DNA from 4 places in the Bradyrhizobium sp. USDA 4452 genome. Region 4 is predicted to be linked to each of the others. Evidence: predicted binding sites of a transcription regulator. Region 4 holds the regulator's gene; each other region holds the start of a gene.
What was found. The regulator LexA, encoded in region 4, represses DNA repair genes until DNA is damaged. The targets are predictions, from matches to a motif close to TGTTCNNNNTGTGTTCNG.
Positions count from the first base shown of each region.

Region 1 (7,266 bases), 2.2 Mb from region 4:
TCGGGACCTCCGTGGTGCTGGTCCATGGCAGGAACAGCGCCGTCGCCAGCGCGGCCGCGGCGGGCGCAGCGACAGCGAACGCCCACACCGAGCGCAGCAGCCGCTGCCGCCTGAGATGGATCAGATCGCCGGTCGCGACCACGACCGCGAGCCCCGACATCAACAGCGCAACGCCGGCGCCGCCGAAGGCGCGATCCAGATCGAACAGCCCGGCGACGAAGCTGCTGACGATCGCCGGCGCGAACGCGAAGAAATAGACGAAGTGCTGCGCCAGCGGACTGACCGGCGGACGGTAGATGATCGGGGCATCCTCACGGTCGCGGGCGAACCAGCGCGAATTGAGCAGCGCCAGCACGACGATCGCTGCGGTCGCCACGATCAGCCCGCCGAGCACGACGCCCCAGCGCAGCGCGCGCGCCTTGAGCTCGGCGAGCACAGGCAAGGGCGGCAGCGCCAGCGCGTCGGCGCGGATCAGCCAGATCAGATAGGGCAGCGCCAGCACGATGATGACGAGCAGGGCATAGAGCGGATCGACCGCGCGCAGCGTGCGCCGCCCGCGCTCGGTTGCGACCGCAAAGCCGACCACGAGCAGGATCATGCCGAGCGCCGCCGGTGTCGTCAGCAGCAAGAGGCCGCAATCGATCGACCAGGCGAACCAGGCGGCGCGCCGGTTCTGCCCGATCAATTGCCAGGAATGCAGCAGCAACAGCGCCCACAGCGGACGCGCCAGGATCAGCGGGCCGAACTCGACGCTCGGCGAGGAGAACACCACGACTGTCATCGACAACAGCACCGCCAGCACGCCCTGCGGGCCGCCGACGATGGCGCGGGCCAGCTGGTAGAAGGCGATGAAGGTGACGATCTCGCAGACCTGCGCCAAGAGATAGACGCCGAAGACGTGATTGCCGGCGGCGCGGAAGGCGATGTCGGCGAGCCAGAACGAAAGCGGCGGCCCCATGTCGGTGCCGACCTGATATTCGCGGCCGAACGCGAGCACGGTGGCGAGATTGCCGGGCGGGCTGCCGTAGAAGATCAGCGGCAAGAGCAGCCATATCGCGGCCTGCACCAGCACCACGACCCACACCACGAGGCGCGGCCGGGCGCGGATCAGTTCGACAACCAGGGAGGTAAACCGCATGAAACGCCTGAAATGCCCCAGCCACGCCGATCCGGCGGCGCCATCTGATCCCGAAGGTTTTGATAAACGGCGGCGGCGGTGGAGGCAACGGTGAACGGCGTGGGGGATTCTCTCCGTGCGAACGACCAGCGCTACTCGCGGCCCCCTCTCCCCACCCTCCCCCGCAAGGGGGGAGGGAGCCAAACCGGCGTGCTCACCTCACCGCGGGTCACGGCATCGAGGTGTTGCGTCCCTTTTCTTCTGGCTCCTTAGCGAATGTGAGTGGGGCACTGGCGGAAGGGCTCCCTCCCCCCTTGCGGGGGAGGGTTGGGAGAGGGGTGCTGCAAGCGATGGCGCACGTCGTAGCCCGCGCTGCGGCAAGCTACGCCGCTTCGGATGCCGCGGCCTCGCTTGTCGCATCCACCGTGAACAGGTCGGGCTCGGCTGACACCGGGAAATGTTTCAGCCGCGCGGCGACGACCGGTGCGAAGAAGCTGCGGTGATGGGTGCTGGGGCCGAGCCGGTCCAGCGCCTCGAGATGCTCGGGGACGCCATAGCCCTTGTGCTGCTCGAACCCGTAGCCGGGGCAATCCAGCGCTAGCGCGCACATCAGGCGGTCGCGCGTCACCTTGGCGATGATCGAGGCCGCAGCGATCGAGGCCACGATGCCGTCGCCGCCGATCACCGCGTCGCAGTCGCAGGGCGTGGCGAGCTTGTCGCGGCCGTCGACGAAGACGTGCTTCGGCATTTCCGGCAGCGCATGCACCGCGCGCGCCAACGCCCACAGCGAGGCACGCAATATATTGTCGCGATCGATTCGCGCCGGCGAGGCCACCGCGACCGAGAACGCCGCGGTCGCGCAGATTTCCTCGAACAGCTCCTCGCGGCGCTCGGCGGTCAGCCGCTTGGAATCGTCGAGGCCCTTGGGAACGCGATTGGGGTCGAGCACCACGGCAGCGGCGACCACCGGACCTGCCAGCGGGCCCCGCCCGGCCTCGTCGCAGCCCGCGACCGGCCAGACGCCGCGCTTGATCAGCGCCCGCTCGCGCCGAAAGCTCGGCCGCGTCACGGCGATCACGCGCTTGCCCGGCGCGGCCGGTTCAGCCGACTTCTTCTTCGACACGCTTTTGGACTTATCCCGAATCATACGGGGATCGTGATCAAGCAAGGCCGCCGACGCAACCGGGAACCCGCTTCCCTTCCCCGCTATTCAATCCATATCTCTCTCTAATCCGGGATCGATACCCGCCCGTTTTCGAGAACCTCAAAGCCCGGTGCGCGCACCACTTCCCAGGCGTGGCCGTCGGGATCGCCGAAATAACCGCAATAGCCGCCATAGCTGGTCGGCTGCGCGCGCTTGAGCAGTTTGGCGCCTTTCGACAGCGCGAACGCCATCACGCGATCGACCTCGGCATCGTCATTGCAGTTCCAGGCAATCGAGACGCCGTGGAATGCGGCCGGCCGCGGCTGATCGGACAGTCCGGCGTCGTCGGCGAGCAGATGCCACGGGAACAGCCCGAGCACGCTGCCGCCGGTGTCGAAGAAGGCGACCTCCTCGCCGGTCGCGCGCATCTTCCTGGTGAAGCCGAGCGATTCGTAGAAGGCGATGCTGGCGCGCATGTCGCTGACGCCGAGCGTGAGGACGGTGAAGCGGGCGGTCGGGGCGTTACTCATGGTCGCACTCGCTGTTTTGACTTCTTCTTCGTAGCCCGGATGCAGCGAAGCGCAATCCGGGGAAGCTCTGGCCGCAGACACGAGACCCCGGATTTCGCGGAACCTGTCATCGGGCGCGCGTTCGCGCGACCCGTTGGCTGCATCCGGGCTACGGGTCTCACCTAAAACAAGCTGAGTTGCTCCCCGCTACGCTTCGGCTTGGCGAAGTGATCGGTGGTCAGCTTGGTGCGCCGCTTGTTGAGGCCGAGCTTCTCGCAGGCGATCTCGAAGCGGCGGCCGATCATCCAGGCCATCGGGCCAGTGCCCTTCATCCGTGTGCCCCATTGCGAGTCGTAATCGCGGCCGCCGCGCATGTCGCGGATCAGCGTGAAGACGTGGCGATAGCGATCCGGATAGTTCGCCATCAGCCATTCGCGGAACAGATCGCGGACCTCGAGCGGCAGCCGCAGCAGCACGTAGCTCGCCTCCTTGGCGCCGGCATGGGCTGCGGCATCGAGGATGCGCTCGATCTCGGAATCGTTCAGCGCCGGGATCACGGGCGCGACCATCACCGTGGTCGGGATGCCGGCATCGGCGAGCCGCTTGATCGCCTCGAGCCGCTTCGGCGGGGTCGCGGCGCGCGGCTCCATGGTGCGGGCGAGCTTCGGGTCGAGCGTCGTCACCGAGAGCGCGACCTTGGCAAGATTGCGCTTGGCCATCCGCGCCAGGACGTCGATGTCGCGGGTCACCAGCGCCGACTTCGTCACGATGCCGACCGGATGCCCGGCGCGCTCCAGCACCTCGAGAATGCCGCGCATGATCTTCCGGTCGCGCTCGATCGGCTGATAGGGGTCGGTGTTGGTGCCGATCGCGATCATCCGGGCCTCGTAGTCGGGCGCCGCCAGCTCCTTCTCGAGCAGCGCGGGCGCGTCCGGCTTGGCGAACAGTTTCGATTCGAAGTCGAGCCCCGGGGACAGGCCGAGATAGGCATGGGTGGGCCGCGCGAAGCAATAGACGCAGCCATGCTCGCAGCCGCGATAGGGATTGATCGAGCGGTCGAAGCCGATGTCGGGCGAGTCGTTGCGGGTGATCACCTTGCGCGAGGTGTCGAGCGCCACGCTGGTCGAAAACGGCGGCAGGTCCTCGAGGCTCTGCCAGCCGTCGTCGAAGGCAACCCGCGCCTCGGCCTCGTAGCGGCCACTGGCGTTGGACTGCGCGCCGCGACCGCGCCGTCGCTCGCGCTCGATCGCAACCGCAAGCTCGGGAAAGGGAGGGGGTGCACCCGCCGGGTTATCGGAGGGCGCCGTTACCGGCGGGTGCTTGAGGGCATGAGAGGATGCTCGGCTCATGTTTTGAAGCTAACATAGCTTTAGAACAAATCAAGAACATGAGCCGAGAAAATCCACAAAGTAATGGCGTAAAAATCTGCAGGCGAACAGGCTGCTTTGAATATGACAAGGTGATAACACGGCCTGAGTTCTCCAGTTTGAGCCATCGAAGCCTCAAAGTTCATGTTGAGCGTGATCATTCCAACCGACGGAGTCGAGCGCACCGCGGTCGCGACGCTCGCAGCGCTGGTGCCGGGCGCGGCCGCCGGCGTCGTCCGTGAGGTGCTGCTGGTCGACCGCACCGATACCGACGTGATCGAGCGCGTCGCCGACGTCGCCGGCTGCCACTTCCTGCGCTTCAAGGGCACGCGCGCCGCGGCGCTTGCGGCGGGCGCACGGCAGGCGCGCTCACCCTGGCTGATGTTCCTGCATCCGGGCGCGGTGCTCGATGCGGGTTGGATCGAGGAGACCACCCAGTTCATCCAGATGGTGGCGGCGAGCGGCAAGGACCGCGCCGGCATCTTCCGCTACGCGCGCGCCCCCTATACCGACCCCGGCCTCCGCGACGGCCTCAAATTCGTCGCCCGGATTATCGCCGGGCCCTCGGCCGAACAGGGCCTTCTGATCGCGCGCGAGCATTACGAGCGGATCGGCGGCTACCGGCCGGATGCCCGCCGCTCCGAGGCGCGGCTGCTGCGCCGGCTCGGCCGCTCATCCCGCACCATGCTGCGCAGCCGGATCATGGTCGCGTAAAATCGCTTGCAGTTTATTTGATTCCGTCAAATAATATGTTTGATGAAATCAAATTCCAATGACACCGCGCTCGAGAGCCAGGTCGCCGCGGTCCGCGGCTTCAGCCGGTTCTACACCCGCAAGCTCGGCATCATCGAGCCGAAGCTCCTGCACTCGACATTCACGCTGCAGGAAGCGCGGATCATCTACGAGCTCGCGCACCGCGAGACCTGCACCGCGACCGATCTGGTGCGCGATCTCGACCTCGATGCCGGCTTCGTCAGCCGCACGCTGACGGCGCTGCAACGCCGCAAGATCGTGACGCGCAAGCCGTCGAAGGCCGACAAGCGCGTCAACGAGGTGGCGCTCACCGCCAAGGGCCGCACCGCTGCCGCCGATCTCGACCGCCGCTCGCGCAGCGAGGTCGGGGCGCTCTTGAAGCAGATGGACGGCGACCGCCGCGCAGCCGTGGTGCGCGCGATGGGCACGATCGAGCAGTCGCTGGAGCCACCGGCCGAGAAGCCGGCGGCCTTCCTGCTGCGCAGCCACCGCGTCGGCGACATCGGCTGGGTGATCTCGCAACAGGGACGCGCCTACGCGGAGGAGTATGGCTGGGATATCAGCTACGAGGCGCTGGTGGCCGAGATCTGCGCGCAGTTTCTGCGATCGTTCGATCCGGCCTGTGAGCATTGCTGGATCGCGGAGGTTGACGGCGAACCGGTCGGCTCGGTCTTCCTGGTCAACGGCGGCAACGGGATCGCCAAGCTGCGGCTGCTGGCGGTCGAGGAGAAGGCCCGCGGGCTCGGCGTCGGCCGCGCTTTGGTCGACCAGTGCATCCGCTCGGCACGCGAGATGGGCTACAGGAAGATGACGCTGTGGACCCAGAGCATTTTGGTCGCCGCGCGCGGCATCTATGCGCGCGCGGGCTTTGAGCGGGTCAAGGAAGAGAAGCACCACAGTTTTGGCGTCGACCTGGTCGGGGAGACCTGGGAGATGGAGCTTTAGGACACCACATCCCCGTCATTCCGGGATGCGCCGTCAGGCGCAGGCCCGGAATCCATCGGGCCACAAAACCTGCGGCAAAATGGATTCCGGGCTCGCGCTTCGCGCGCCCCGGAATGACGATGGAGACTACGCGCTCGCGCCCTTCGCCTTGGCGCGGCGCAGGTGCTCGTCGAGCCGCGGCATGATCTCGACGAAATTGCAGGGCCGCGTGCGGTAGTCGAGCTGCGCGGCCAGGATGCCGTCCCAGCCGTCGCGGCAGGCGCCGGGCGAACCGGGCAGGCAGAAGATGAACGTCGCCCCTACGACGCCGGCGGTGGCGCGGCTCTGGATCGTCGACGCGCCGATCTTGGCGTGGCTCAACATGTGGAAGACGATCGAGAAGCCGTCCATCCGCTTCTCGAACAGCGGCTCGACCGCCTCCGGCGTCACGTCGCGGCCGGTGAAACCGGTACCGCCGGTGGTGATGACGGCATCGACGCCCGCGTCCGCGATCCAGCGCCGGATGACCGCGCGGATCGCCTCGACGTCATCGGTGACGATCTCGCGCGCCGCGAGCTTGTGGCCGGCCGCGGTGAGACGGTCGGCCAACGTGGTGCCCGATTTGTCATCCGCCAACGTGCGGGTGTCGGAAATCGTCAGCACCGCGATGTTGAGCGGGATGAAAGTTTTGGATTCGTCGATCGAGGACATCTCACACCTCTTTCCAAACCCACAGACGTCATCCTGAGGTGCGAGCGCTCGCGAGCCTCGAAGGATGGGCCACGGGCGTTTTATCCTTCGAGGCTCGCCGAAGAGGCGAGCACCTCCCGAGTGAGCGCGTTCGCGCTCATCCGGGGATGACGCGACGTAGAGCTACGCACCGCCGCCGAACGTGTTGCAGGCCTGCACCGTGCCCTGCTGGTAGCCGGTCATGAACCATTGCTTGCGCTGCGCGGCGGAGCCGTGGGTGAAGGAATCAGGCACCACCCTGCCCGTCGCCTGCCGTTGCAGCGTGTCGTCGCCGATCGCGTTCGCGGTGGTCAGCGCGGCGTCGATGTCGCCGGCCTCGAGGAAGCCCGGCCGCTTCTTCTCCTCGCGGTTGACCCAGACGCCGGAGAGACAATCGGCCTGCAACTCGACCTTGACCTGCAGCGCGTTGGCCTCGGCCTTGCTGCCGGCCTGCTGCTGCAACCGGTTCACCCGCGGGATGATGCCGAGCAGGTTCTGGATGTGATGGCCGGCCTCATGCGCGATGATATAGGCCGCGGTGAACTTGCAGGCGTTGCCCGAGCAGCCGCGGAAGCGCGTCTCGACCTCGCGGAAGAAACCTGTGTCGAGGAAGATGGTCTTGTCCGGCGGGCAGTAGAACGGTCCCATCGCCGACTGCGCCATGCCGCAGCGGCCGCCATTGGTGGCGTTGCGGAACAGCACGATCTTCGGACCGGTGTAGGA
Region 1 is NZ_JBSSGK010000001.1:2,274,126-2,281,391, forward strand. Features, by position in the region: gene ACVISU_RS10870 (glycosyltransferase family 39 protein) at 1-1,138, opposite strand, end outside; gene ACVISU_RS10875 (ribonuclease HII) at 1,500-2,264, opposite strand; gene ACVISU_RS10880 (VOC family protein) at 2,345-2,791, opposite strand; gene ACVISU_RS10885 (PA0069 family radical SAM protein) at 2,953-4,119, opposite strand; gene ACVISU_RS10890 (glycosyltransferase) at 4,282-4,851, shown strand; gene ACVISU_RS10895 (bifunctional helix-turn-helix transcriptional regulator/GNAT family N-acetyltransferase) at 4,894-5,835, shown strand; gene moaB (molybdenum cofactor biosynthesis protein B) at 5,962-6,525, opposite strand; gene ypfJ (KPN_02809 family neutral zinc metallopeptidase) at 6,688-7,266, opposite strand, start outside.
Region 1: a site for LexA is predicted at 4,141-4,158, ahead of ACVISU_RS10885 (PA0069 family radical SAM protein). Genes of this name have one in related genera too.

Region 2 (7,266 bases), 3.8 Mb from region 4:
ATGCAGGAGATGCAGGAGCAACTCGGCAATGTCGAGGTCGAGGGCATTTCCGGCGGCGGCCTGGTCGCGGTGCGCATGACCGCGAAGATGGAAGTCAAGAGCATCAAGATCGATCCGTCGCTGATGAAGCCGGAGGAGCGCGAGGTGCTCGAGGATCTCTTGGTCACCGCGCATGGCGATGCCCGCCGCAAGGCCGAAACCGCGATGCAGGAAAAGATGATGGCGCTCACCGGCGGGCTCGGCCTGCCGCCGGGATTTGGTCCGACCTAAAATGGCTGCAAGCGTTGCCGGCCCCGAAATCGAACGCCTGATCCAGCTGCTGGCGCGGCTGCCGGGCTTAGGGCCTCGTTCGGCGCGGCGCGCGGCGCTGCATCTGATCAAGAAGCGCGAAGCGCTGATGACGCCGCTCACCGCGGCGCTGCAGGTCGCGATCGACAAGATCCAGGTCTGCAAGACCTGCGGAAACATCGATACACAAAACCCCTGCACGGTGTGCACCGATCCGCGCCGCGATCCCTCGATCATCGTCGTGGTCGCCGATGTCGCCGATCTCTGGGCGCTGGAACGCGCCAATGCGACCAATGGCCGCTATCACGTGCTCGGCGCAACGCTATCGCCGCTCGACGGCGTCGGTCCGCAGGATCTCACCATCGATCAGTTGGTGGCGCGCGCGCATGCGCCTGAGGTCAGCGAGATCATCCTCGCCTTGAATGCGACCGTCGATGGCCAGACCACCGCGCACTACATCACCGACCTGTTGTCGGAGGCCAATGTGCGGGTGACGCGGCTGGCGCATGGCGTGCCTGTTGGCGGCGAGCTTGATTACCTCGATGAAGGTACGCTATCGGCAGCCATGCGGCAGCGGACGCTGTTCTAGCACGCGATCCGGCTGCCGGACGCGGCGGTGTTCGCCAGGCGATCCGTCACAAGTCGAAAAGATCGCATTGAGACAAAATGATAGGGTGGATGACGATTCGGGGACGGTGATCCACGCTCTGACGAATTAAATACGGAACCACTGCAAATGACGACACACCGATTCGGCGTACGCTCGGGCTTTGCGTTCTCGGGCATTGCGTTTCTTGCGGCGATCTTCGCCGCGTCCGGCGCGCTCGCGCAGCAGAGCGACGCGCCACAGAAGCCCGGCAAGATGATCCACGCCGGCGACGTGCTGTCGGGGGAACTCGGCGTCATGAAGGTGCGCGACAACAAGAACCGCGGCAAGCGCGTCGCCACCTACCAGATCACCAGCGAGCCGCGCCGCCTGCCGCCGCCGAACGGCCTGTGCAATCTCGAAACCGGCCCTGAAACCTTCCAGCTCGTTCCAACCAACGACGCCCAGGCCGCGCAGCTCAAGAGCCTCTCCGGCAAGGCGATCTCGGTGAAGGTCGACGAGGTCACCTGCGCCAAGGACGCCGGCGAGATGAGCGAAGCCATCGTCACCAAGTGGAGCGTGGTGGCGAAGTAGGACCGCGCCTGTAGCCCGGATGGGAGCGCAGCGACGTTTCTTCTCCTTCCCCCTGCAAGGGGGAAGGTCGGGATGGGGGGCCGCCGCGAGCGACGCTGGGCGTGGAGAGACAAGATCCCCACCCGCTTTGCTCTGCGAGCAAAGCGACCTCCCCTTCAAGGGGAGGTTTGAGAGACTGCAATCCTGCGGCCGTTCCGTAGCCCGGCTAAACCCTCACCGGCCCCAGCTCATCGAAATGTCCGCGCCGCTGCAGCCAGGCGAGCAGGACCAGGCTCGGGATCGCGACCAGCACGCAGATCACGAAGAACATCTGCCAGCCGACCGCCTTCGCCACATAGCCCGCGCCCGACGACATATAGGTTCGGCCGACCGCTGCGAGCGCGGTGAGCAGCGCGTACTGGGTCGCGGTGTGCAGCGGATTGCGGCACAGCGCCGACAGATAGGCGACGAAGATCACGGTGCCGATCGCGCTGGTGAAATTCTCCGCGGTGATCGCAAGTGCCAGCGCCCATTGATCGACGCCGACATGCGCAAGCCAGGAGAACGAGAGGTTGGCGACCGCCTGCAGCACGCCGCCGATCCAGAGGCTGGTCGCCAGCGAATAGCGCCGCGCCACGAAGCCGCCGGCGAAGCCGCCGATCAGGGTCGCGGCAAGCCCGACGCCCTTCACGATCGCCGCGTAATCGACCTTGGAAAAGCCGATGTCGATCACGAACGGCGCGGTCATGGTGCCTGAAAATGCGTCGGTGAACTTGAACAGCACTACGAAGGCGAGCGCCGCGAAGGCGTCCTTGCGGCTGAGGAATTCGGAGAACGCACCGAGCGCCGCGTGCACCACGCGCTCCGCAGCGTTCTGCGCATGCGTCGCCGCCTCCGCGCCCTTCGATTGCGCCGGCTCTGTGGCCGCCAGCGCGGTGACGATGCCGATCACCACCAGCGCGGCCATCACCACATAGCCCCACATCCAGGCCGACGGGCGCGCCACGCCGGCGGACTCGAAACCGCTGACGATGAACAGCGCGCCGGCGGTCGAGACCAGCATGCCGATGCGATAGGCCGCGACATAGGACGCCATGCCGGCGGCCTGCTCGCTTTCCGGCAGGCTCTCGACGCGGAAGGCATCGACCACGATGTCCTGCGTCGACGAGGCCGCGGCGACCAGCAGCGCGGCGAACGCCGCGAACCATGGTGATCGCGCCGGGTCGGCCATCGCCAGCACCAGGATCGCCGCGATCAGGAGCAGCTGCGAGAACAGCAGCCAGCCGCGGCGGCGCCCGAAGACCTGCGTGAACAGCGGCACGTGCAGCGCATCGACCAGCGGCGCCCACAGGAACTTCAGCGTATAGGGCGTGCCGATCAGCGCCAGCAGCCCGATGGTGCCGAGATCGACCCCGGCCTCCTTCATCCACACCTGCAGCGTCGAGCCCGACAGCGCCAGCGGCAAGCCGGACGAGAAGCCGAGCAGCAGCACGATCAGCACCCGCGGCTGCAGGTACACCGCGAAGCTGTCGCGCCAGGAGGTGGGGGGCGGAGCGGCCTTTTCCGGTGGGGGCGCAGTCGCTTCGGGTGCGGTCATGAACTTCTGTTAGCAGATTCGAGCCGCAAAGACGGTGTCAGCTGAGCTTATGCCTACTCCCCTGCCTGCAGCTTGCGCGGGGCGGGGAACAGCTCGGACGTGCTGCCCTTGACGAAGCGCGGCACCTCGATCGGGGTCTCGGACTTGCTGAAATCGAGTTCCTCGATGCGGCCGGCGCGCTTTTCGATCTTGTCGGCGGAGATCAGGATCTGCCTGACATCCTCGTTGACCTGGCCGAAATGGGTCTGCAGCTTGAGCACACGCTCGCGCAGGCGGCCGAGGTCGTCACCAAGGTGCATCACCTCGTTGCGGATCTGGTCGGCGGCGTCGCGGATGCGGGCGTCCTTGAGGATCTGCTGCATCACCTGGATCGCCAGCATCAGGAGCGAGGGCGATACCAGCACGACACGGGCGCGATAGGCCTTCTGGATCACGTCGTCGAAGCCGTCATGGATTTCGGCATAGACCGATTCCGACGGCACGAACATCAACGCGGTGTCCTGGGTCTCGCCCGGGATCAGATACTTCTCCGCGATGTCGCTGACATGCTTCAGCACGTCGGCGCGCAGCCGCTGGCTGGCAAATTTGCGTTCCTCGTCGCTGCGCGCATCGTGCAGCGCGGTCATCGCTTCCAACGGAAATTTCGCGTCGATGCAGAGCGGGCGCTGGTCGGGCAGGAACACCACGCAATCCGGCCGCTTGCCCGACGACAACGTGTACTGGAACTCGAACGAGCCTTTCGGCATGCCGTCCTGCACGATCGCCTCCATCCGCGCCTGGCCGAACGCGCCGCGCGATTGCTTGTTGGCGAGCACGTCGCGCAACGTCGTCACCTGGGTGGTGAGCTCGTTGAGGTTCTTGTGGGCGTGGTCGATGATGCCGAGCCGCTCGTGCAGCACGCGCAGCGAATCCATCGTGTTGCGGGTGGTCTGTTCCATCGATTGGCCGACCCTGTGGGTCACCGAATCCAGCCGCTCATTGACCGCACGGGCCATCTCGGCCTGGCGGCCGGCCAGTGCCTGCCCCATTGCGTCGACTCGCCCGGAGGCCTCGCTCTGGGCCCGCAGCATGTCGGCCAGCCGCTCCTCCAACTCGTCGGCGCGAATGGCCTGTGCCATCGCGAGTTCCGCGCCGCGCCGGCTGGCGCGCGCGATCACTACGGCGATGGCAAGCAGCAGGATCAGCGCCAGCGCGCCAAGGCCGACCAATGCGTCGGAGACCCGGATCGGGAGGTCGCCAATCGTGAGCAGAATCTCGTTCATGCCGTCAGTTGTACCCGATTCGGCGCCACCATCGAACGAAAAGGGAACGTTTATGGTAAACACTCCCTCAAATCTCCTGGTTAACACCGCCTGAAGAAACGTGGTTGAGGCCGTCTTAACCGGTTCCCGAACGCATTGACCGCATCAGGCCCGCGGCTTAAATCGCCGCCATGGCATTACGAGAAATCATCATCCTGCCGGACAAGCAGTTGCGTCTGGTGTCGAAACCGATCGAGAAGGTGACGCCGGAGATCCGCAAGCTCGCCGACGACATGCTCGAGACCATGTATGACGCGCCCGGCATCGGGCTCGCGGCGATCCAGGTCGCGCAGCCGCTGCGGCTGATTACCATGGACCTCGCCAAGCGCGACGAGAACGGCGAGACCACGCCGCAGCCGCGGGTATTCATCAACCCGGAGATCATCTCGCATTCGGAAGAGCTGTCGGTCTACGAAGAGGGTTGCCTGTCGATCCCCGAATATTACGAGGAGGTCGAGCGCCCGGCGCGGGTGCGCCTGCGCTTCACCGACCTCGACGGCAAGCTGCACGAGGAGGATGCCGAGGGGCTCTACGCCACCTGCATCCAGCACGAGATCGACCATCTCAACGGCGTGCTGTTCGTGGACTATTTGTCGAAGCTGAAGCGCGACCGCGTCTTCAAGAAGTTCGAGAAGGCCGCCAAGCGCGCGGCGGAGTGAAGCCGATTATCAGTGCTGCCTCATACTCGATCGGCCCTCTCCCCCCTTGCGGGGGAGAGCTGGAGAGAGGGGTAGCCACGAGCACCGACCATGGGGCTCACCCCTCTCCCTAACCCTCCCCCGCAAGGGGGAGGGAACGCATCGAGTTCTGGTCATGCCTCTTCGCCTGATCTTCATGGGCACGCCCGATTTCGCGGTGCCGACGCTGCTGGAGCTGGTGGCCCATGGCCATGAGGTCGTGGCGGTGTATACCCGCGCGCCGAAGCCGGGCGGCCGGCGCGGCCTGCAATTGCAGCCGACGCCGGTCGAGCAGGAGGCGCGCCGCCTCGGCATTCCCGTGCTGACGCCGAAGACCCTCAAGACTCCGGAAGCGCTCGACGAATTTCGCGCGCACGACGCCGATGCCGCCGTCGTCGTCGCCTATGGCATGATCCTGCCGCAGGCGATCCTGGATGCGCCGAAGCTCGGTTGCTTCAACCTGCATGCTTCGCTGCTGCCGCGCTGGCGCGGCGCCGCGCCGATCAACCGCGCCATCATGGCGGGCGACGCCGAGAGCGGCGTGATGGTGATGAAGATGGATGTCGGCCTCGACACCGGCGACGTCGCGATGGCCGAGCGGCTGCCGATATCAGACAGCATGACGGCATCCGACCTGCACGACGCGCTGGCGCCGCTCGGCGCCGATCTGATGGTGCGTGCGATGGGCGGGCTGCAGCGCGGCGGCTTGCAGCTGACCAAGCAGAGCGAGCACGGTGTCACCTATGCCGCCAAGATCGAGAAGGCCGAGGCGCGGATCGACTGGACGCAGCCGGCGCGTGCGGTGCTGCGCCACATCCACGGGCTGTCACCGTTTCCGGGCGCCTGGTGCGAACTCGCGGGCGAGGGTGAGCCGGTGCGGCTGAAGATCCTGCGCTGCGAACTGGCGAAAGGCTCGGGCGCGCCGGGCGATGTGCTCGATGATAATCTTGCGATCGCCTGCGGCGACGGCGCGATCCGAATCCTCGAACTGCAGCGCGCTGGCAAGGCGCCGATGAAGGCGGCGGATTTTCTGCGCGGCACGCCGCTGAAGCCGCCTGCGCGGCTCGCCTGATGCCTCGCTACAAGCTCACCATCGAATATGACGGCACGCCGTTCTCCGGCTGGCAGATCCAGGATACCGCGCCGACCGTGCAGGGCGCGCTGGAGGCGGCGGTCAAGGCGATCTGCGGCGAGGACGTGCGCGTCCATGGCGCCGGGCGTACCGATGCCGGCGTGCACGCCCGCGGCCAGGTCGCGCATTGCGACATCGCCAAGCAGTTTCCGCCCGGCCGCTTTCGCGACGGGCTGAATGCGCATCTACGGCCGAATCCGATCGCCGTGCATGCAGCCGAGATCGTATCGGACGATTTCGAGGCGCGGTTCTCGGCGATCAAGCGGCACTATCTCTATCGCATCGCCAACACGCGGGCGAACCTCGCGCTCGACATCGGCCGGGTCTGGCGCGTGCCGCGCGCGCTCGATGCTGGCGCGATGCACGAGGCCGCGCAGCGGCTGCTCGGCAAGCACGATTTCACCACCTTCCGCGACACCGAATGCCAGGCCAGATCGCCGGAGAAGACGCTCGACCAGCTCGACGTCACGCGTGAGGGCGACGCCATCAACATCGTGACGTCGGCGCGCTCGTTCCTGCACAGCCAGGTGCGCTCGATGGTCGGATCGCTGGTCTGGGTCGGCGAGGGTCGCTGGAGCGCGGACGATCTCTTCGGTGCGCTCGCCGCCCGCAACCGCGCCGCCTGCGGCCCCGTCGCGCCGCCGGACGGGCTCTATCTGATGCGGGTGGATTATTAGGCGGTCGCCTTACACGCTGTATCTGGTGCGGATGGCCTGTTAGTGGCCCCAATCCCTACGGTGCATGGGGTTGTTTTCGATGTTTTGGTCCAGCCGGGCGGCTGGCCCTATGCAAAATACCGGTCCAGCACGCCGCGATAGATCTTGGTCAGCTTCTCGAGGTCGGCCACCGGCGTGCGCTCGTCGATCTGGTGCATGGTCTGGCCGACCAGGCCGAACTCGATCACCGGGCAGTAGCTCGAGATGAAGCGTGCGTCCGAGGTGCCGCCCGAGGTGGAGAGCTCCGGCTTGCGGCCGGTGACCTCCTCGATCGCGGCGACCGCGAGATCGGTGAACGGGCCGGGCTGGGTCACGAACACGTTCGAGTTCGACGGTTGCCAGTCGATGTGGGCGCGGATGCGGTTGCCGCAGGCTTTTGCCAGCCGCGCATCGACC
Region 2 is NZ_JBSSGK010000001.1:3,862,923-3,870,188, reverse strand. Features, by position in the region: gene ACVISU_RS18665 (YbaB/EbfC family nucleoid-associated protein) at 1-270, shown strand, start outside; gene recR (recombination mediator RecR) at 272-877, shown strand; gene ACVISU_RS18655 (hypothetical protein) at 1,025-1,468, shown strand; gene ACVISU_RS18650 (AmpG family muropeptide MFS transporter) at 1,674-3,044, opposite strand; gene ACVISU_RS18645 (DNA recombination protein RmuC) at 3,098-4,306, opposite strand; gene def (peptide deformylase) at 4,477-5,004, shown strand; gene fmt (methionyl-tRNA formyltransferase) at 5,159-6,094, shown strand; gene truA (tRNA pseudouridine(38-40) synthase TruA) at 6,094-6,831, shown strand; gene dapE (succinyl-diaminopimelate desuccinylase) at 6,939-7,266, opposite strand, start outside.
Region 2: a site for LexA is predicted at 4,338-4,355, ahead of ACVISU_RS18645 (DNA recombination protein RmuC). Genes of this name have one in related genera too.

Region 3 (7,266 bases), 180 kb from region 4:
GCAAGAAGACGCGAATTGGGCTGAGCTTCGTGCCGACCGCCTGAGCGCCGTACGCCGGTTCCGACCACGTTCCGAAACGCGTCGACTGGCCTGTCACGCTGTTCCGCACGGCTTGACGCGGCGCAAAAAAAGGCTCCGCGCTTTCGCGGCGGAGCCGTTTGGGATGGTCGTTTGCCGATTACGAACGCGCGTTCAACGCGAGACCGACAGCTTCGTTCCCGGCGGTCGGAGAATCTTTTCGGACCGGCGTCAGCGCCACATGCCGCGCATCCGGGCGCCGACGTCGATCGGCGGCGCGCGGTTGGCGGAGGAGGCCTGCGCGGCGCCGGCTCGCGGCCAGCTGGTCCGCTCGAACATCGGCAGCAGCCGCTCCGGGATGAAACGGGTGCGCGAGGCGTACATGTGGCGGTCGCCCTTGGCGGCCTGGCCGTGGACGAAAAAGCGCTGCGGTACCATCAGATGCAGATCGTCCTTGGCGCGGGTCATCGCGACATAGAGCAGGCGGCGTTCCTCCTCGAGCTCGGCCGAGGTGCCGGCACCGAGATCGGAGGGCATGCAGCCGTCGACGACATTGAGCACGTAGACGGATTTCCATTCCTGCCCCTTGGCGGAGTGGATCGTCGACAGGATCAGATAGTCCTCGTCGAGCAGCGGCACGCCGGCCTGATCGCTGGTGGCGTCGGGCGGATCGAGCGTGAGCTCGGTGAGGAAGCGTTCGCGTGACGGATAGCCGGCGGCGATCTGCTCGAGCTGAATGAGGTCGGCGCGGCGCACCTCGCTGTCCTCGTGGATGCGATCGAGATGCGGCTCGTACCACAGGCGCGCGCGTTCGACGTCGACAGGCCATTCCGAGTAGCGGAGGTTCTCGATTGCCTCGACGAACAGCCGCCAGTCGGCGCCGGCGCGGGGCGGGGCGGGCAGCGCTGCGAGCGCGGCGATCGGATCGGCCGCCTCGCTCATGCGGTCGAGCACGCGCTGCGCCGAGGCCGGCCCGACACCGGGCAACAGATGCAGGATGCGAAAGCCGGCGACCCGGTCGCGCGGATTGGCGGTGAAGCGCAGCAGTGCCAGCATGTCCTTGACGTGCGCAGCGTCGAGGAATTTGAGGCCGCCGAATTTCACGAACGGAATGTTGCGGCGGGTCAGCTCGACCTCCAGCGGTCCGCTGTGCGATGAGGTGCGGAACAACACCGCCTGATGCTTCAACAGCGTGCCTTCCTCACGGTTGGCCAGCACCTGCTCGACGATGTAACGGGCCTGGTCGGCTTCATCGCGGATCGTGACGAGCAGAGGCTTGCGGGTCGAGGTCCGATCGGTCCACAGGTTCTTGGTGAAGCGTTCCTTGGCGAACGAGATCACGCCATTGGCGGCCGACAGGATCGGCTGCGTCGAGCGGTAGTTGCGGTCGAGCGTGATGATCTCGGCGGCCGGGCTGAACTGGCTCGGGAAGTCGAGGATGTTTCGCACGGTGGCGGCGCGGAACGAGTAGATCGACTGTGCGTCGTCGCCGACGACGGTGAGCCCGCGTCCGGCCGGCTTGAGCGCGAGCAGGATGGAGGACTGCAGGCGGTTGGTGTCCTGATATTCGTCGACCATCACATGGTCGAAGCGGCCGCCGATCTCTTCTGCGAGCGCCGTATCCGTCACCATCTGCGCCCAGTAGAGCAGGAGGTCGTCATAATCGAGCACGTTCTGGCGCTGCTTGGCTTCGACATAGGCCGCGAACAATTGCTTCAACTCGCTGGCCCAGCCGGAGCACCACGGGAAGAACTGGCCCAGCACGGCCTCGATCGGCATCTCCGCGTTGACGCAGCGCGAATAGATCGCAAGGCAGGTGCCTTTGGTCGGGAACCGGCTTTCGGTGCGGGAGAAGCCGAGATCGTGGCGGACCAGGTTGATCAGGTCGGCGGAGTCCTCACGGTCATGGATCGTGAAGGCCGGGTCGAGCGCGATACGTTCGGCGAATTCACGGAGCAGCCGCGCGCCGATGCCGTGGAAGGTGCCGGCCCAACTCAGCGCATCGGTCATGATCGAGGCGCGATCGCCGAGCACGCGCCGCGCGATGCGCTCGACACGGCCGGCCATCTCGGCGGCGGCGCGCCGCGAAAAGGTCATCAACAGGATGCGGCGCGGATCGGCACCCGCGACGATCAGATGCGCGACCCGATGGGCGAGCGTGTTGGTCTTGCCGGAGCCTGCACCGGCGATCACCAGCAGCGGCGCGCCGACAATGCCGTCCTTGCCGACGCCGTGCTCGACGGCGCGGCGCTGCTCGGAATTGAGCGCATCGAGATAGGCTGTGTTGGCAAGATCAGGCACGAATCACCCCCACGAAACGCTAACAGACATTGCGATTCAGTGGGGCCGGCGCACCCGCGTCCGAGCAGAGAAATTAGATTGACATTAACGCGGCACGGCGCACAACCGCGCCATGGGTGACCCTTCCAAATCCGACACGCCGCTGAAGGCGACATTCAAGGTGCGGCTGAACGGCGAGACGGTAACGCTCGCGACCGTTGGCCAAGCCTATCGCTTCATCAGCAATCTCAGCGCCGTCGAATGGATGGAGTTCCGCTCACTGCATGACGATGCCTTGGTCGCGCTGGAGCGCGCAGCCGGCAATGCCATGCTGACGGTGCAGGCAACCAACGCGCTCCGGACGCTGTTCGTCCGCGCCAAATTGCTTTGAAAAGAAATGGGCCGCCTTGGCCCTCCGAGGCGGCCCGAGAGTCCGGCCGAAAGCGCAATGCGCACCCGGCCGTCGCGTGTACCGCCGTTACCTTGTTTGCGGCCATAACGAGCGGGCTTTACGAAAGGCGCGCCGATTCGGCTGTAGCTGCAAAACCACAATCACTGGCCGTCGTCGTCAGCGAGGCGATCGTACACAAGGGCAGAGCGCAAGTTGATCGTTGCGATCCTCAGATAGCTGGGCTCGCGCATGGCGTTGTTGAACATCAGGATCGCAATCTTCCAGTACCCGCGCTCGCGCTGATCCACGTTCAATGCTGACAAATAGTCCGCCGCGTCGCCGACGGTTGCGAGCGTTCGCCCGTCTTTCAGCGTGATCGGGAACGCAAGCGGCGACCGCTTCTCCAACTCCAGCACGAAAGCTCCCCCAAAGACCCAAGCAGCAATACCAGAACAGGGCTGGCTGCGCCGCTATATCAAAGCCTTAAGGGAGTGTCCGGCTCGGCCGGTGCGGTGGTTCAGAAAGAATCCGCCAGTGCGATCTCCGCCTTCAGGGCATCGATGCGCCGTTCGGCTTCCTCCGATGTCAGGTCGCGCGCGTACTGGTTCGGCTGATAGGCCTCCTCGGCCAGGCTCCTCAACCGCAGCGCCTGGGCACGCGACATCAGCCCGCCAAGCCGCTCCGCAACCCCGCCAAATCTCACCGCTGCCATGCTCATCGCTCACCTCGCTTGCCGGATCGTGACTTGACAATATGTTCTATTTTTGTTCTAACAAGCCATGGACAACAAGATCAATGAAATTCGTCGCAGGATCAGCACTTTGCGCGCTGAGATGACCTTGGTCGAGGCGTCGATCCGGGACCAGGTCAACCGCGATCTGGATTGCAGCGAGGCGTCATACCGGCTGATGGCGATGCGCGCCGAAGTGGCCGAGCTCGTCGGCCGCTGGAAGGCCGCCGGCGGCGGCGAGCGTCTCCCCACGGTTCGGGAGCGGCTGAGCCGAAGCTACGGCGATCGTCCGGTCGCAACCGCCAAGCCGAGCCACGCCAAATCGGACAAGGGCAAGGGGAGGCCGGGCCACAGCAACGCGAGGGTTTGATCGACCCGAACGAGCGGGCGGGCGCGTCGCGTGGGCCCGCGCCCAAATCTGGTTTCGAGACGGGAACCCGAGCCACGGGGTGGGCATTTTCTTGTGGTGAGAGCCAACACCATAGCATCGCCCAGCGCCATGATCGCCGATCCGACCGCGCCGCCGCGGGAATCGATGAATGACGATCGCAGTCCGCTGCTGACGCTGATCTCGTGCATCAGCTGCATCAGGACGATGCGGCTTGAGAGCAGCTCTCCGGGTAGCAAGGGCAGGGATATTCTCCAATACCGCTGCGAGCAGTGCAGCCGCATTGAACGGGTGCTGCTGGTGCGGCGAAGCTGGCCGGACAAGCAACCTTAAGTTCTTCTTACCGACGTGCTCGCGCGCTGCTCGGCGCATCTTGCCCTGCGGGATCAATCTCGCCTGACAGACTTTCAGATCGTTGCCCTGTCAGCTTCGAGAGTTCGCGGCTGAGGTCGTGTATGTGATACGGCTTGCGCAGCACCGGGAAATCGGACCTGACGTTGCGTGCACTGTCGCTGTAGCCTGTCGTTAGCAGGATCGGAAGATCGGGCTTCCTGTCCCGGATCGTACGCGCCAGCTTCAGCCCATCCATCCGGCCAGGCATGACGATGTCACTGAACACCACGTCGATCCCGTTTGCATCGATCTCCGACAAGGCTGCCTCCGCGCTTGACACCCAGCGCACCGCGTAGCCGAGTTGCTCGAGCAGACCCATGCTTGCGTCCGCGACCGCGGGATTGTCCTCGATCAACAGAACAGTGGCCGGGCCATGCTCCGTAGCGTCGACCGGGGCAATCGCGGCGCTGCCGGTTCCCCGGGGGAGATAGATGCTGACCGTGGTACCCTTGCCCAGCGCGCTCCTGATTTCGACTCGGCCATCGGCCTGGTGGGCGAAGCCGTGAACCTGGGACAGTCCGAGGCCGGTGCCCTTGCCGACCGGCTTCGTGGTGAAGAATGGATCGAAGACCTTGCTCAGGACGTCGTCGGGAATGCCTGCGCCGGTGTCGGTCACGCTCACGACGACCTGGGCCTGGTGAGGCACATTGCGGGCAGCGATGGTGAGAGTTCCGCCGTCGACCATTGCGTCTCTCGCATTGACCACCAGGTTGATCAGCGCCGTCTCGAACTCGGTCGGATCGGCGAAAACCGGCCAGACGGCCGGCTCGACATCAATGTCGAGCCGGATCGCGCCGCCAAGCGCGCTGATCAAGACCTCACGCAGCGACGTGATCCTGTCGGTAACGTTGATGGACTGTGGGTTGACGCTTTGCCTGCGTGCGAAGGTGAGGAGCTGGCTGGTCAGCGATGCCGCACGCTGCGATGCGGTTTCGATCGCGCCTAGCGCAAGCCGGCCGCGTTCGCTCATCACCTCGCGTTTGATCCGGTGCAAATTGCCTGAAATGATCATCAACAAGTTGTTGAAATCGTGCGCGACCCCGCCAGTCAATTGGCCCAGCGCATCCATCTTCTGCGATTCCGCGAGCTGACGCTGCACCTGCTCGAGCTTCTGCTGGGCTTCGCGGCGCTCGGAGATGTCCCGAGTGATCTTGGCGAAGCCGACCAGCTTGCCGTGGTTGTCGCGGATCGGATCAATTACGACACTCGCCCAGAAGAACGAGCCGTCTTTGCGCACCCGCCAGCCTTCCTCGACATAGTGTCCGCTTTCCTCGGCGATCTTGAGCGCACGGGCCGGCTTGCCCGCGGCCTGGTCGGCCGGCGTGTAGAATCGCGCGAAACTCTGGCCGATGATTTCGGCGGGGGAGTAGCCCTTGATGCGCTCGCCGCCGGTGTTCCAGTTGGCGACGATGCCGTCCGGCGTCAGCATATACAGCGCATAATCAGTGACGTTGCTGACCAGCAGACGAAACTGGCTTTCGCTGGCCTCGAGATCCGCGCGCGCCTGCTGCCGCTCGGTTATGTCGCGGATGACCATCGCGTAGCCGACCAGCCTGCGCTTCTCGTAAACCGGGTCGATGACGACAGCGGCGAAGAATTGTGATCCATCCTTGCGGACCCACCAGCCTTCGGCAGCCACATGCTTTTCCTTGCGTGCGACTTGCAGCGCCCTGGCGGGGATACCCGAGTCGCGATCATCATCGGGATAGAAGATCGAGAAGTGCTTACCGAGGATCGCCTTGGCCGAATAGCCGGTGATCCGCTCGGCGCCCTTATTCCAATTGGTCACCCGGCCATCGGCGCCAAGCATGCAGATGGCGTAGTCGATCGCTCCTCCGGCCAACAGCCGAAATCTGCGCTCGCTTTCGAAAATGTCCCGCTTGAGACGATCTGTTTGCTTGATCATTGTCAGTCCTGCCCCGCGCTAAACGCCGGGCGCGGGCCGATGTTCCGAGACGCTCGCACGCGGCCGCGCGGACCGAGCAAGACCTTAGGCTGCCGCCGGCCGGCGAAAAGTTCCAATGAGCATTGGAACCTTTGGTTCCGTTGGCGATTAAGGTCCTCGGTTTGCGTCACAAATCGTGGTTTTGGCGTTTTCCCGCTTGAATAGATCAAAGGCAGTCCTTCTTATGGTCACACTGGCCTTTCCGAGTCTCCGGATTCGTGGCCAGCGCGTAGGGGAAATTCCATGACCGATCTCGGTTCGCCGCCTCGTCCCCGTGCTGATACACGCCGCGCCCAACCATCGAATGGAAGCCTCGACTCCTCGCACGATCTGCTGCAATCGCTGCAGGCGATGCGCGGCGGCGACTTCTCGGTCCGGATGCGTGGCGACTATCTCGGTATCGACGGCAAGATCGCGGACGCCTTCAACGAAATCGCAGCCGCCAACGAGCGCATGGCCCAGCAATTGGCGCGCGTCGGACAGGTCGTCGGCCGCGAGGGACAGACCCGCCAGCGCGTCAATTTCGGCCTCGCCAGCGGCGCCTGGGCCGATATGGAGAGCTCGGTCAACACGCTGATCGACGATTTGCTGTGGCCGACCCGCGAAGTCACCCGGGCGGTCGCCGCGGTGGCACAGGGCGACCTGCTGCAGACCGTGCAGCTCGACGTCGAGGGCAGGCCGCTGCGCGGCGAATTCCTGCAGTCGGCGAACATCGTCAACACGATGATCAAGCAGCTCTCGGTGTTCACCTCGGAAGTCACCCGCGTTGCCCGCGAGGTCGGCACCGAGGGCAAGCTCGGCGGCCAGGCCCAGGTGCCGGAAGTGACCGGCGTCTGGAAGGACCTGACCGAGAGCGTCAACTCGATGGCCAACAATCTGACCGGCCAGGTCCGCAACATCGCCGAGGTGACGATCGCGGTCGCCAACGGCGACTTGTCCAAGAAGATCACGGTCGACGTCCGCGGCGAGATCCTGCAGCTGAAAGAGGCCATCAACACGATGGTCGATCAGCTGCGTTCATTCGCCTCGGAAGTGACGCGCGTGGCGCGCGAGGTCGGTACCGACGGCAAGCTCGGCGGCCAGGCGATCGTGCCCGGTGTCGCCGGCACCTGGAAGGACCT
Region 3 is NZ_JBSSGK010000001.1:224,560-231,825, reverse strand. Features, by position in the region: gene ACVISU_RS01265 (PilZ domain-containing protein) at 1-44, shown strand, start outside; gene ACVISU_RS01260 (ATP-dependent helicase) at 250-2,319, opposite strand; gene ACVISU_RS01255 (hypothetical protein) at 2,432-2,689, shown strand; gene ACVISU_RS01250 (hypothetical protein) at 2,851-3,105, opposite strand; gene ACVISU_RS01245 (DUF3072 domain-containing protein) at 3,207-3,407, opposite strand; gene ACVISU_RS01240 (hypothetical protein) at 3,511-3,789, shown strand; gene ACVISU_RS01235 (hypothetical protein) at 3,919-4,140, shown strand; gene ACVISU_RS01230 (PAS domain S-box protein) at 4,148-6,106, opposite strand; gene ACVISU_RS01225 (HAMP domain-containing protein) at 6,389-7,266, shown strand, end outside.
Region 3: a site for LexA is predicted at 3,444-3,461, ahead of ACVISU_RS01245 (DUF3072 domain-containing protein). Genes of this name have one in related genera too.

Region 4 (7,266 bases):
GCAACGTGACGCCGCCGAGGTCAGGGCCTGCGCCCGCCCCCGTCTCCGCCCGCACACCGTGCGCAACCAGACTTCCGGCGAGAACGCCGAGCGCAGAACGTCGAGAGAGAGATGGCGTAGTCACCGGCGTTAGGCTCCTGATCAGCAGTCACAACTGCCGCAAGCTTAGGAGAAAAACCGCCGATGTATATGAGACGCTATTTCGTTTTTTGCCCCGCGCGCGAAAAGCCGTTCCAAGGATTGGCGGTTCGGCGCGGAAATCCATATCGGACGACGACAGCCGCGCTACTTCGCAACCTCGTAGACGTCAGGATCGAAGCTCGAGCTCGGATGGGCGAACGCGTTGCGCAGCGCCGGCGAGATCGGGACGTTGTAGTTGATGCCGTTCGGCGGGGTCGGCTGCTCCAGCCACTTCCTGTACATGACCTCGATCTCCGGGCTCTGGTAGAGCTCGGCCGTCGCGCGGTCGGCGAGCGCCTTGAACGGCGCGTCCTCCCGGCGCAGCATGATTCCGAACGGCTCGGCCTTCGAGAACGCCTCCGCGCTGATCATGTAGAGCGCCGGCTCTTTCGATCGCGCGATCGCGACCGCCAGCTGGACGTCGTCGAGCGCGTAGGCTTGGGCGCGATCGGTCTCCAGCATCAGGAACGCCTCGGCCTGGTCCTTGGCCGGCAGCACGTTGATGCCGAGCTTGCGTTCCATGTTGACCTTGATGAGCTGCGTCAGGTTCACCGAGCCTGCTACGGCGGTGACCGGCTTGCCCTTGAGGTCGTCGATGGTGTTGATGCCGGACGATTTCTTGGCGGCAAAGCGCGTGGCGCTCAGGAAGTGCGAGTTTGTGAAGGTCACCTGCTTCTGGCGCTCGGCGCTGTTGGTGGTCGCCGAGCAGTGCAGATCGATGGTGCCGTTGACCATCAGCGGGATGCGGTTCGACGAGGTCACCGGGAGATAGTCGACCGCGATGTCGGGCATGCCGAGCTCCTGCTTCACGGCATCGACGATCTTGAGGCAGATATCGAGCGCGAAGCCGATCGGCCGCTGGCTGTCGTCGAGATAGCTGAAGGGAACGGAAGCCTCCTGGAAGCCCAGCGTGACCTTTTTTGTTTCCTTGATCTTCTGCAGCGTGCCCGACAGCTCCTCGGCCGCCGCGGGGCTCGCGACGAGTATGAGAGCGAAAAGGATGGCGGGCAAACGCATCGGCGGCTCCTGTGCGGGGATCAGGCGGCGGTGATAGCCCAACGCAGAAGCCCGGCGATAGAAGTTGTTGTGTCTATCAGCTATCACGCTTTGCTATGGTCTGCCGCCTGCCGCGCTTGCAACCGCAACGGCGAGACATCCGGACGCGCCGCGTTCTGGTCCGGGCGAGGTCGCCGATTGAGCTCGCTGCGCATTGCCTCGCGGCACCGGGACGTCCGCGGCGCAAAGAAGGGCCCCAGCGAGGGGGTTACACGCTGAGGCCAGGGCAACTTGGTCACGCCATCCTAGACCCCGCCCCGACAATTTCCTCCGCTCCTTCGGAGTACCGGACTCATACGGAGCCGATGACTGAACCTTATTCCGCTCCCGCCCGTATCCCTGACGTCAGGATTTTGCCATTCCTCCTGGGGCTCGAACAACGCCGCCCGTCGTATTTCAATGCGGGCGGCGTTGCGCGTTTCTGGCCTGCAACGAGAAGCGACTACAACGCGCCCGCTCAGCTGACATCAAAGTTCCCGGGCAGGAACCGGAACGGATAACAGCCGACGTGAGTTGGGCCATAGATTTTTTAAAGGATGGAGCGTCATCGCCGTGAGCCGAAAAACCTTGCAAGCACGTTCGGAGCAGGCGCTCGTCGTCATCATTCTCAGCACCGGCGCGCTGATCGCTTACCTCGGCCTCGCGCTCTCCAGGATATGAGAGGTAAGCAACAAGTCGCTTGAAGGTGATTGTTGCGCGACGCCGGGGCCACAGCCCTCATTGACAACACGCGCCCTTGGTTTTGGGTTGCCGGCATTCGCCAGGGACGACGATCGGGATGCAGGCGGCGCCACACATTTAGTGTCGTCCCGGCGAAGGCCAGGACCGATTGCCCCAAGCCTCAACTGTCGCACGACCCCGGGCCGCAGGGTCGACACCCTGCCCTGTCGTCGCATGCCTGCCGCACAAATCGGGGACATTGCCGCCCGCCGGCAATTCTCGTACACAGTTTCACGCAATGACCTCGCAACTCTCTCCCGATTCCGTCGACGTGCTGCTGTTCGATATCGGCCGCGTCGTGCTCGACATCGACTTCGAGAAGGTGATGGCGCACTGGGCGCAGCATGCCGGCTGCGCGCCGGCCGACCTTGCCACGCGCTTCGTCGTCGACGACAGCTTCAAGCATCACGAGATCGGCCGGATCGACGACGCAGCGTTCTTCGCGAACCTGCGCCGGACGCTCGGCATCGACCTCACCGATGCGCAGTTCCTCGAAGGCTGGAACGCGATCTTCACCGGCGAGATGCCGGGCATCGCCCCCCTGCTCGCGACCGCCGCTCAGCGGATGCCGCTCTACGCCTTCTCCAACACCAATCCGGCCCATGTCGCGCATTTCTCCGTGATCCATTCCGAGGTGCTCAGCCATTTCCGCACCGTCTTCCTGTCCTCGACGATCGGGCACCGGAAACCCGACGCCGAGGCCTACGATCATGTGGTAAAAGCCATCGGCGTGCCGGCGTCGCGGATCCTGTTTTTCGACGATTTGGCCGCCAATATCGAAGGGGCGCGGGCGCGCGGCCTTCATGCCATCCACGTGACATCGACGGATGACGTGGCGAGGGCTCTGGCCGCACTTGGTCTGTGATTAGGACGTGAGGAGTTCTGAGCGTGGCGCTGATGCCGGTTGCCGATGCCCTGTCCGCCGTGCTTTCCGGCGCCAACCCGCTGCCGGAGGAGATGGTCGCGCTCGATGCCGCCTACCATCGCACCCTGGCGCGCGACCTCGCCGCACGCCGCACCCAGCCGCCGCAGCCGATGTCGGCGATGGACGGCTATGCCGTGCGCGCGGCGGACGCCGGTGATCTGAAGGCCCGGCTCAAGGTGATCGGCGAAGTCGCTGCCGGCCGGCCGTTCGAGCGCAGGGTTGGCCCGGGCGAAGCGGTGCGGATCTTCACCGGCGGCGTGATCCCCCATGGCGCCGACGCCGTCATCATCCAGGAAGACACCACCGTCGACGGCGACCACATCACGATCACCGAGCCGGCTGCCGCCGGACGGCACATCCGCCCCGCCGGCGTCGACTTCCGTGAGGGCGACGTGCTGCTCGAAGCCGGCAGCCGCCTCTCGGACCGCGCGCTGTCGCTCGCGGCGGCCATGAACTATCCGGACCTTGCGGTGCACCGCCGTCCGAAGGTCGCGGTGCTGGCGACCGGCGACGAGCTGGTGATGCCGGGCTCGGAGCCTGGCCCCGGCCAGATCGTCTATTCCAACGGCTATGCGCTGCGGGCGCTGGCGCGCGCCGAAGGCGCCGAGACCGTCGATCTCGGGATTGCCGCCGATACGGTGGAGGCGACCACCGCCGGCGTCCGGCGGGCCCGCGACACCGGCGCGGACATCCTGATCACGACCGGCGGCGCCTCGGTCGGCGACCACGACGTGGTCAAGCAGTCGCTGGAGGCCGAGGGCGTCGAGATGGCGTTCTGGCGGATCGCGATGCGGCCCGGCAAGCCGATGATGCATGGCCGGTTGGGGCCGATGCGGGTGATCGGCCTGCCCGGCAATCCGGTGTCCTCCTATGTCTGCGCCTTCCTGTTCCTGGTGCCCTTGATTCGGGCGCTGAGCGGCCGAAAGACTGTCCATCATGCCCGCGCGAACGCCCTGCTCGGCCGCGACCTCGCTGCCAACGACCAGCGCGAGGACTATCTGCGCGCGCGCCTCGACGAGCGCGAAGACGGCACGCTGATCGCAACGCCCGTGATGCAGCAGGACTCCTCGCTGCTCGGGAATCTCGCTGCGGCACGCGCACTTCTCGTGCGTCCGCCGTTTGCGCCCGCCGCCCTCACAGGCAACGAATGCGAGATCCTGATGCTGCCGGAGTGAGGCTTTCGCGGCCCGCCGATTACGCGTTGCAGAACGCGTTCACCTGAAATTAAGTGGTTGCGGAACACATATCGAACATATAGTGTCCGTTCATGATTTGTTTCGAGTGCTGGTGTCTACAAACGGGAGACCATCCAGGAAGCGCTTGTACTGAGCACCGCGCTCCTGAGGTCAGGTCCCGCCTGCAGGCGCACCTGTAGAGTCTCGGAATCGAACGACGCTACCAACCGGGGGAATACTCGAGATGCTCACGCGCAAACAGTACGAACTACTGCGTTTCATCAATGAACGTCTGAAGGAGGCCGGCGTACCGCCCTCGTTCGACGAGATGAAGGATGCGCTCGACCTGCGCTCGAAGTCCGGAATCCACCGCCTGATCACTGCGCTGGAGGAGCGCGGCTTCATTCGCCGCCTGCCCAACCGCGCCCGCGCCATCGAGGTCATCAAGCTCCCTGAGCTGTCGGCCGGAGGCGGCAACGGCCGCCGCGGCTTCACGCCGAGCGTCATCGAAGGCACCCTCGGCAAGCGCGCCAGCACCCCGCCGATCGCCGAGGACGACGGCAACCGTCCGGTCGCGGTCCCCGTGATGGGCCGGATTGCCGCCGGTACGCCGATCGAGGCGCTGCAGACCCGCAGCCACACCATCAGCGTGCCGCCCGACATGCTCGGCGCCGGTGAGCACTATGCGCTGGAAGTGCGCGGCGATTCGATGGTCGATGCCGGCATCCTCGACGGCGACATGGCGCTGATCCAGCGCAACGACGTCGCCAACACCGGCGACATCGTGGTGGCGCTGATCGACGAGGAGGAGGCTACCCTAAAGCGCTTCCGCCGCCGCGGCGCATCGATTGCGCTGGAGCCGGCCAACACCGCCTATGAAGTGCGCATTCTGCCGCCGAACCGGGTCCGCATCCAGGGCAAGCTGATCGGTCTCTATCGCAAGTACTGATTTTCAAATACTTGCGGCGGCAGGGAACGAGCGACACATCGGATCGTTCCTTGCATGATAGCGTAACGTGCTGGTTGCCCGATGCGCTCCGACACCTCTCGCGCAGCGTCGCGTGTTTGTGATCGGGGGCGTTGGTCGAGCAGTCGTACAATCGCCCAGAAACGAGGAGACACTCGTTCGCTATCGTCCACTCTGGTAGAGGCCCTATGCCTCAAGGAGAGGCACGGGTCGCTACCTCGATTAGAGGAGCCATCCGATGTGTGACTATAGTCTGCACGCCGTGGCGTCGCGCCCCGCCATTGTTGGAGAGACGCTGATCACCACGACTTTCCGCGGCACGTCGACCCGCGGCTTTGCTTCGGAGAACGATCCCAACGTCGCGGTCTGCATGCTGCCGGGCACCGAGCTCGCTTTCGCCGAGAACGTTCGCTACGACAGCCGCTGGATCTGGACCAAGACGATGAATTTCCGCGTCGGCGTGTTCAACGAAGTCGAGCCCGACGTTCCCGACCGCCATCATGACGCGGTCGAATTCCCCGACGGCAGCCATGTGCTGGTGACCCAGCTCGTCGAGGGACAACGCGTCAGCGTGCTGCAATTGCCGGCACTGCATCCGCCGGTCGAGCAGAAGCCGAAGGTTGTGGAGCGGCGGCCCTCTGCATTCGCGTCGCTGTTTTTGGGTTGAACGCATCGTCACCGCGGGATGAACCATCCGGCGGCGAGTGACCTAAGCGATTTGGAGCGACCCCGGACGTCAGGTTCCGGGGCGCAGAAGGAGATTTGCGTCAGCGGCCACCTTGGCGCATCATCGTACACGGAGGACGTGCGCGGTGGTCGATAAGGTCACTTGGCAAAAGGCTGGACGGGTCACGGAACCGGGCCGCTACATGTTCCGGTTCGGCTGGCTGACGGTAACGGCTGACGATCTGAAGGTCTGGGAGCAGTTTCCCGAGGCTTCCTTCACCCTCGTCAAGAAGCCCGATGCCGACCCCGACTCTGACGAGTATCATCTTGGCCTGTTCGAGCTGCCGGCCGGACCCTCGCCTGGCAACGGCTAATCCTCGCCCTGAAAATCGCTCTCGGCCGGCGTCGCATCGACGGCGGGCCGTGGCGCGGTCGCGGTCGCACGCGGCGTGGTCTCGCTCTCGCCATCGCCGGGAACCGCCGGCGACCATGGCCGGTCGATCCCGCCGGGCTTGACGGCATCAATGGCGTAGCCGTCCCTGATGCGCCGCAGCACCAGCGCGCCGTGACGCCGCAACCGCTCGGCATCGATCACCGAGGCCGCGCAGTCCGTCGGTGCCGGCCGCGCGGTCACGATCAGCGCCGCGCGCTCGCAATCATCAGTCAGCGCCTCGGACCGGGTCGCCAGGGTGACGAAGGCGCCGCCGGGACCTTGGGTCACGCAGCCGCTCGGATCGCAGGAGACACCCTCACCGAGTGAGGCGTCCGTCGCGGTCCGCGCATCGGCGTCCGCTGCCAGCCACTCCTTGACCAGGAACATACTAAATCCAGCGCCAGACGAAATTCCTCTTATTTTCAAAGGGCTATAGAGACATGGAAACCGACGACAATATGCAAACCCCCGTGAACGACTCGGCAACATGCGCGGATTTGCGCGCGCCCCTGACACAGCCGCGTTCCCTGTCTGATCTCAAGACTTGGCTCCACTCCGACCGCATCCGCCACCCCGGCGATCTGGCCCGGACGACACGGGAGTCGATCATCATTACGGCGATCGACACCTACGGCGAAGACCCCGGCTTTGACCAGACGTTCCGGCTTGGCCTCAGCATGCGCCGGGCCGCCAAGGAACTGGCCGACCTCTACCCCGACCTCTCTTGGCTCCCCTCCTGGAAGCCCCGTGTCGCGGTGATCGCGGGAGGGGAGCGATGAGAGCTACGCCCATACTCAAAGAAGAATTCTGCGCTCGCTTCAAGGCGCGCATGCTCGAAACCATCGGTGAGAAGTTCGACGACGGCTCATCGGTTGCGGAATACGCCGATGAGACTGCTCCATCCTATTGGGAGGACGCAAATCAGCGCAACGAAGGCCCCGAAGAATGCGCTGATGCTGACATGAGCTATTGGGCGAGGACTGAAGACGCCATGGGAGACAACTATGGAAATTTCTGAGCGAGTTTGGAAGTACCGCTTTGTGTGTCCCGTCGCCGTTCTTTTTGAGAAGGGAGGCATGGATTCAGACGCCGCGATCGAGATCGCCTATCACATGGCCGACGATTGCTATCTTGAGCGCGATAA
Region 4 is NZ_JBSSGK010000001.1:42,140-49,405, reverse strand. Features, by position in the region: gene ACVISU_RS00415 (ABC transporter substrate-binding protein) at 1-124, opposite strand, end outside; gene ACVISU_RS00410 (amino acid ABC transporter substrate-binding protein) at 286-1,197, opposite strand; gene ACVISU_RS00405 (HAD family hydrolase) at 2,195-2,821, shown strand; gene ACVISU_RS00400 (molybdopterin molybdotransferase MoeA) at 2,845-4,056, shown strand; gene lexA (transcriptional repressor LexA) at 4,301-5,005, shown strand; gene ACVISU_RS00390 (hypothetical protein) at 5,262-5,690, shown strand; gene ACVISU_RS00385 (hypothetical protein) at 5,836-6,063, shown strand; gene ACVISU_RS00380 (hypothetical protein) at 6,060-6,509, opposite strand; gene ACVISU_RS00375 (hypothetical protein) at 6,563-6,901, shown strand; gene ACVISU_RS00370 (hypothetical protein) at 6,898-7,140, shown strand; gene ACVISU_RS00365 (hypothetical protein) at 7,127-7,266, shown strand, end outside.